Regions from separate parts of the Methylobacterium sp. yr668 genome, predicted to be linked through region 3. Evidence: predicted binding sites of a transcription regulator. Region 3 holds the regulator's gene; each other region holds the start of a gene.
The links. The regulator LexA, encoded in region 3, represses DNA repair genes until DNA is damaged. The targets are predictions, from matches to a motif close to TGTTCNNNNTGTGTTCNG.

Region 1 (2,258 bases), on a different contig from region 3:
GACGTGCTGGAGATCGGGGCTAACCGCGCCATCGACCTGATCGTCGCCAAGGAGCAGGGCGGCGGACGCGGCCGCCCGGCCGCCGATCCGGGCCGGCCGCTCGGCAAGGACGAGGCCAGCGGCCGCGATCTCGTGGTCAAGGCCGGCAAGTACGGGCCCTACGTCACGGACGGCGAGGTCAACGCCACGCTGCCGAAGACGATGAGCGCCGAGGCGCTGACCCTCGACGAGGCGATCGCCCTGGTGAACGCCAAGCGCGCCGCGGGCGGCGGCAAGCCGGCGAAGCGCGGGGCGGTCCGGAAAGGGTCGGCGCGGGCCGCGAGCGGCGACAAGCCGGCGGCGAAGAAGACCGCCGCGAAGAAGCCTGCGGCCAAGAAGGCGGCGGCGAAGACGTCGAGCGCGGGCTGAAGCGTTCGTGGACGAGGCTGAGGCGGGCCGGCAAGCCCGCCCGTCCTTGCGAGCGGAGCGAAGCAATCCAGTGCAGCGCGAGGCGTTCGAACGTGGCGCCGACTGGGTTGATTCGCTCCGCTCGCAAGGACGTGGCAGAGGCAGCGTTGCCGCCCCTCACCGCGGGTTGCGGTCAGCGATCGGGTTCAGACCAAGTAGGTGATCGTCGCCGCCACGGCCGTCGCGAAGGTCGCGAGCGCGAGGGTGGTGGAGTTCATCAGCGCCCGGGCCGGCGGCACTGCGGCCGCGTCATCGTCGCAGCCGAAGGCGGCGCCGGCCGCATGCTCGAAGCGGATCAACGTGAGGCGGCGGGCCTCGATCGCGGCGTCGCTCATGGACTGCGGCTCCCTGACCACGGTCAAGATTTATCTCCGCCACCAACGTCGATCGTCCCGTTCTGTTCCGGGCGTCGCCTGTGGAAGCCGGGCATGCGGGTCACGAGAAAGCCTTAACCCATTGTTGTGCAACGTCGTGATGACGGCCCGGCGCGCGGAACCGTGTGCCGGCACGGACGCGGCCCTCGCTCGCGGCGGCGCAGCATGCGATGATGCGACGGCCTCGCTGCAGGGCGAACGGCTTTGATGTTTATGGTTTGTTCCGCTATCATGCGGGGATGAAGGCGCATGCTCCACGACCCGAGACCCGTCCCAAGACCCGTCTGCGCGAAGCCGAGCCGGCCGACGCGCCGCGCGCCCGGAGGCCGCGCGTGAGCGATCCGGCGCGGGACCTGTTCGGGCCGGGCGGCAAGGGCGCGGCGGCCCGCCCGCCCGAGCCGCGGCGGCGGCTGGATTCGGCGGCCTCCGTGGCGACGCTCGCGGCCGCCGAGCCCGAGGGCGGCTACACCGCCTCCGACATCGAGGTGCTGGAGGGGCTGGAGCCCGTCCGGCGCCGGCCCGGCATGTATATCGGCGGCACCGACGAGCGGGCGCTGCACCACCTGTTCGCCGAGGTGATCGACAACTCGATGGACGAGGCGGTCGCCGGCCATGCCAGCTTCATCGAGGTGGAGCTGGAGGAATCCGGCGCCCTCGTGGTGACCGACAACGGCCGCGGCATCCCGGTCGACCCGCACCCGAAATTTCCCGGCAAGTCGGCGCTCGAGGTCATCATGACCACGCTGCACGCCGGCGGTAAGTTCGACTCGAAGGTCTACGAGACCTCGGGCGGACTGCACGGCGTCGGCATCTCGGTGGTGAACGCGCTCTCCGACCTGCTCGAGGTCGAGGTGGCGCGCAACCAGACCCTCTACCGCCAGACCTTCTCGCGCGGTCATGCCCAAGGGGCCTTGGAACTGGTCGGCCGGGTGCAGAACCGCCGCGGCACCCGCGTGCGCTTCCACCCGGACGCCCAGATCTTCGGCTCGCTGAAGTTCGACCCGCGCCGCCTGTTCAAGATGGCGCGCTCCAAGGCCTACCTGTTCGGCGGCGTCGAGATCCGCTGGCGCTGCGCCCCGGCCCTCCTCGAGGGGCTGGAGGACGTGCCGGCCGAGGCGGTGCACCGCTTCCCCGACGGGCTGCGCGACTACCTCGCCCGCGACATCGACGGGAAGGAACTCGTCACCGACGCCATGTTCTCCGGCAAGATCACCAAGCCGGGCTCGCACGGGTCGCTCGAATGGGCGGTGGCCTGGATGGTCGCCGAGGACGGGATCTCGCACTCCTACTGCAACACGATCCCGACGCCCGAGGGCGGCACCCACGAGGCGGGCCTGCGCGTCGCCCTGCTGCGCGGCCTGCGCGAGCACGCCGAGCGGGTGAACCAGGCCAAGCGCATGACGGCGGTGACCACCGACGACGTCATGGCGACCTGCG
Region 2 (2,258 bases), on a different contig from region 3:
GCCGGATCCGGCCTCCCAGACGGAGACCGAGACCATGTCGCCGATGCCGATGACCGGCTCGGAGGAGGGGCGATGGTCGCCGAAGGAGGCGAGCAGGCTGTCGAGGGGGCGGCCGCGCAGGGCCTCGACCACGGAGGGGGTGACGTCGATGATCTCGTAGCGGGCAAGGATCCCGCCGTCGGCCGTGGCGACCTCGGCCCCGGCCTGGATCGCGCTCGCCGTCGGACCCGCCGCGGGCAGGTACGTGCAGCCCGACATCGCCGTGACGGCGAGCAGGACGAGGGGAAGTTTGCGCATCCAGATGTTGCCCATCGGTATTGCCGAGCCCGTGCCTAGCCCATAGCGGCCCAGGTGTCCGTAGCGGGTGAGCCACACTCCGCCCGCCACGACCGAGACTGCTAAGTCATCCTCGTTAAGCACAGCTTTTTCGGGGCACAGGGACGACGAATGCCGGGCGCAGCGCGCGCTGCTGAAATATCGGGACACAAATCCGAGCGCTGTCGACGGTAACGAGTCGGCCCATCGACTCCAGGGCCGTACGGCCCCGGCGCGATCCGCTCACTGACCCTGGGTCACCGCCGCGGTGATGTCGCCGTAGACGGCGCTGACGCGGGACACGTAGTAGCGGATGCTGCCGACCGCGACGAGGAAGATCAGGCCCCCGAGGAGGGCGTACTCGGTCGCGGTGGATCCGCGGAGATCGCGGGCGAAGCGCGCGGCCGCGACAGGGATCCGATCCGTCAGGGCGGCCGCCGCCCGGGATCGCACCGCGCGCCGCCCCGCCCCGTCGCCGCCCGGCTCATCCATGGTCGAACGCGCCTTCCCGTCCCGCCGTCCGCGTGGCCTCACGCGCTCGGAAGGCTGTTACCGGCCCGCGCTTGCCGCCGGCTTAACGAAGTGTCCGAAACAGGGCATCGGGCCGATTCCGGGCGGGATATGCACCGCCCCGCGCGGCGGGCGCGCCCGCCGCGCGGGGCGCCCGCGACGGCTCAGGCGTGGCCGGCCTTGTGGCGCAGGTCGTCGATCCGCTTGGAGGCCTCGGCCTTGTCGAGGTCGGGATCGAACGCCTTCGGCTCCTTCGCCTCCTCGGAGAGCGTCTTCAGGTAGGAGGCCTGCGCGCCGGTCATCGGCTCGCCGCCGGTGGTCCACTGGTCCGGATCCTTGATCTGGTTCGACACGTCCTTCGGGTCGGTCTTGGGGTTCTCCGGCGCGTTCTGGTGCGCATCCTGGCGCGCTCCGGAATCCCGATCGGCCTTCGACGTTGCCTTCGCGGTGGTGGTAGCCATGCGACTCATGTTCCCTAAACGTTCGCGTTCTGGGTCGTCAACGCGGCCTGCTCCGCGACGGTTCCTGCCGACACGGCGGCAACGTCGGGCGCGGCGATCTTTCCTTCCGCGCGCGCGCTCCGCATGATCGTGACGCGCGGCGCCCCGGCGCGCCTCGGAGCCACGGTGGTCCGGATGACGTCCCAATCAGACCCGCCATTCGATGCCGGGACGGCCGCTCAGGTGCTCGTGGTCATGGGCGTCTCGGGGTCCGGGAAGAGCACCGTGGCGGCGCTGATCGCCGAGAAGCTCGGCTGGATCTTCGTGGACGGCGACAGCTTCCACGCGCCGGAGCACGTGGCGAAGATGCACGCGGGCCACGCCCTCGACGACGCGGACCGCGCGCCGTGGCTCGCCCGGATCGCGACCTGGATCCAGCAGCGCCTCGACGCCGGCGAGTCCGGGGTGGTGGTCTGCTCGGCGCTCCGGCGCGCGTACCGGGACGTCCTCACCCGGGACAGCCGGCGGGTCCGCATCGTCTACCTCGACGGCGACAAGGCCCTGATCGCGCGGCGTCTCGCGGAGCGCCAGGGTCATTTCATGTCGCCGCATCTCCTGGACAGCCAGTTCGCGACCCTCGAGGTCCCGGGCCCCGACGAGCACCCGATCACCGTCGGGATCCTCGAGCCGCCCGAGGCGATTGCCGACCGGGTCGTGGCGGAACTCGCCGCCGCGGCGCGTCGCGATCCGGGTGGGGCGGGATCCGGGTGGGGAGTGACGCGATGACAGCAGGAACCGGCAAGGCCGCGGGGATCGCCCTGGTGATCTCGGACGTCGACGGCACCCTGGTCACCGGGGACAAGCGCCTGACGGCAGCGACGGTGGCGGCCGTCCGCCGCCTGCGCGCGGCCGGGATCGGCTTCAGCATCGCCTCGGCGCGGCCGCCGATCGGGCTGCGGAGCCTTGTGGCGGAGCTCGGCCTCGACCTGCCGA
Region 3 (2,258 bases):
CCCTTCGGCCTCGTCGGCAACGCCCTGACCCTGCCGCTCGTCTCCCTGGTGGTGATGCCGGCCGCGGTAATCGGCTGCCTCGCCTATCCCTTCGCCCTCGACCGGCCGGTCTGGTGGCTGATGGGGCAGGCGGTGGCCGGGATGCTGGCGATCTCGGACTGGATCGCCGGGTTCGAGCGGGCGGTCCTGGTGCTGCCGGCCTTCGGCGCCGGGGCGCTGGCCCTGCTGACCGCCGGCCTGCTGCTGGGGACGCTGCCGGCCTCGCGCCTGCGCTGGCTCGCCGTGCCGCCGGTCCTGCTCGGGCTCGTCCTCGCGGCCCGGCCCGACCACTACGACCTCTACGTCGACCGGCAGGGCGCGGGGGCCGCGGTGCGGGGCCCGGACGGGCGGCTCGCGGCCCTCGGCAGCCCTTCGGGCTTCGTCCTCGAGCAGTGGCTGAAGGCGGACGGCGACGGGCGGCGGCCCGCGGCGCTGATCGTCCGGTCGGGCAGCGGGCGCTGCGACCGGCTCGGCTGCACCGCCCGTCTGCCGGACGGGCGGGCGGTCGCCCTGGTCCGGGACAGGCGGGCCTTCCCGGAGGATTGCGCCCGCGCCGCGGTGCTGATCACGGGCCTCGCGGCGCCGCCCACCTGCACGGGGCCGCTGGTGATCGACCGGCGCGTCCTCGCCGCCCGCGGGGCCGTGGCCCTCCGGACCGACGGCGACGGCTTCGCCGCGCGCTACGCCCGGGACGACGGCCGCGCCGTGCCCTGGCGGCCGGCCGCAGGGCGCGGGCCGGGACCGCCGCGGCCGGTCACCGCGGAGCCGGGCGACCGCCCCGCGGAGGACGGGGTCGCCGCGACGCCGGAGGCCGACGCCGCGCCGGGCGGAGACCTCGCCCCCGGCGACGCGCCAGCCGAGCCGCTTCAGTAGCGGCGGACGAGGCTCACGAGGCGGCCCTGGATCCGGACCCGGTCGGGCCCGAGCACGCGGGTCTCGTAGGCCGGGTTGGCGGCCTCGAGGGCGATCGACGAGCCGCGGCGGCGAAGGCGCTTGAGCGTCGCCTCCTCGTCGTCGATCAGCGCCACGATGATGTCGCCGGTATTGGCCGTCTCCTGCTTGCGGATGACCACGAGGTCGCCGTCCAGGATGCCCGCCTCGACCATCGAGTCGCCGCGCACCTCGAGGGCGTAATGCTCGCCGCCGGCCACGAAGTCCGGCGACAGGGTGATGGCGTGGCTCTGGTTCTGGATCGCCGAGACGGGCGTACCGGCCGCGATCCGGCCCATGACCGGGATCGAGATGGCGCGGCCGGACTCGTCGATCATCCGCGTGCTCGCCGGGGCCGGCGGCTGCTTGGACTTACCGCCCTCGACCACGCTCGGCGTGAAGCGGCGCGGCTCGGCGGGAGCCTGAGTCGGCGGAGCGGCCTGGGTCAGGCTCTCGGGGATCCGGATCACCTCGATGGCGCGCGCCCGATTCGGGAGGCGCCGGAGGAAGCCGCGCTCCTCAAGTGCCGTGATCAGCCGGTGGATGCCGGATTTCGACTTGAGATCGAGGGCATCCTTCATCTCGTCGAACGACGGCGGGACACCGCATTCCTGCATCCGGCTCTGGATGAATCGCAGGAGGTCCAGCTGCTTGCGCGTGAGCATCGACGGGGGACTCGCGGCTTGGCGGACCGCCACGTGACGGTCTCCGAAACAAATCACGAACAGGTTAAACGTTCCGCAAGTGTTCCGCAAGAGTGGCACCGCTCGGCCCGGCGCGCCGCGGGCGCGCCCGCGGGAGAAGGTCGAGAAACGCATTGACGGCGCAAGCGGAGCCGTTTCAATGCATCGCGGCGCCCCGCCGGGAAGGCGGCGGACCCGGGGTGCGGGCTGGGACCCTCTTGGAATGACGAGGATGCGACGACCCGCAGCTCTGCTGCCCCTCGGCCTCGCCGCCCTCGGCCTCGCCGGCTGCACCACCGGATTCTCCTACATCTCGCGGAACTACGTGGCGCTCACTCCCCAGGTCGTCACGATCGGCTGCAAGGAGCCCTACGAGGTCTACGACAACCGGCAGCTGCGCCGGATGCTGATCGTGTCCAACGCCCTGCGCGAGTATACCGGCTGCAACCTGAGCGAGGTCCGGATCGATCCGGAGCCGGGCGCCACCCGGGTGAAGCGCTTCCGCACCGCCGCCCGGGCCTATCTCGACGAGACCGTGCGCGAGGATTGCCGGATCACCGGCGAGACCGTGTTCGATCCGCTGAAGACCGAGTTCGCCTACGCCTG

Region 1: a site for LexA is predicted at 1,030-1,047, ahead of parE (DNA topoisomerase IV subunit B). Genes of this name have one in related genera too.
Region 2: a site for LexA is predicted at 1,295-1,312, ahead of BM419_RS22530 (DUF3072 domain-containing protein). Genes of this name have one in related genera too.

Annotation. Positions count from the first base shown of each region.
Region 1 is NZ_FOZY01000014.1:1,954-4,211, reverse strand. It holds gene topA (type I DNA topoisomerase) at 1-408, shown strand, start outside; gene BM419_RS17820 (hypothetical protein) at 594-782, opposite strand; gene parE (DNA topoisomerase IV subunit B) at 1,154-2,258, shown strand, end outside.
Region 2 is NZ_FOZY01000021.1:90,524-92,781, reverse strand. It holds partial or broken gene BM419_RS22540 (polysaccharide biosynthesis/export family protein) at 1-297, opposite strand, end outside; gene BM419_RS22535 (Flp family type IVb pilin) at 559-807, opposite strand; gene BM419_RS22530 (DUF3072 domain-containing protein) at 990-1,286, opposite strand; gene BM419_RS22525 (gluconokinase) at 1,461-2,051, shown strand; gene BM419_RS22520 (Cof-type HAD-IIB family hydrolase) at 2,048-2,258, shown strand, end outside.
Region 3 is NZ_FOZY01000004.1:126,763-129,020, forward strand. It holds gene BM419_RS06945 (ComEC/Rec2 family competence protein) at 1-912, shown strand, start outside; gene lexA (transcriptional repressor LexA) at 906-1,634, opposite strand; gene BM419_RS06955 (hypothetical protein) at 1,885-2,258, shown strand, end outside.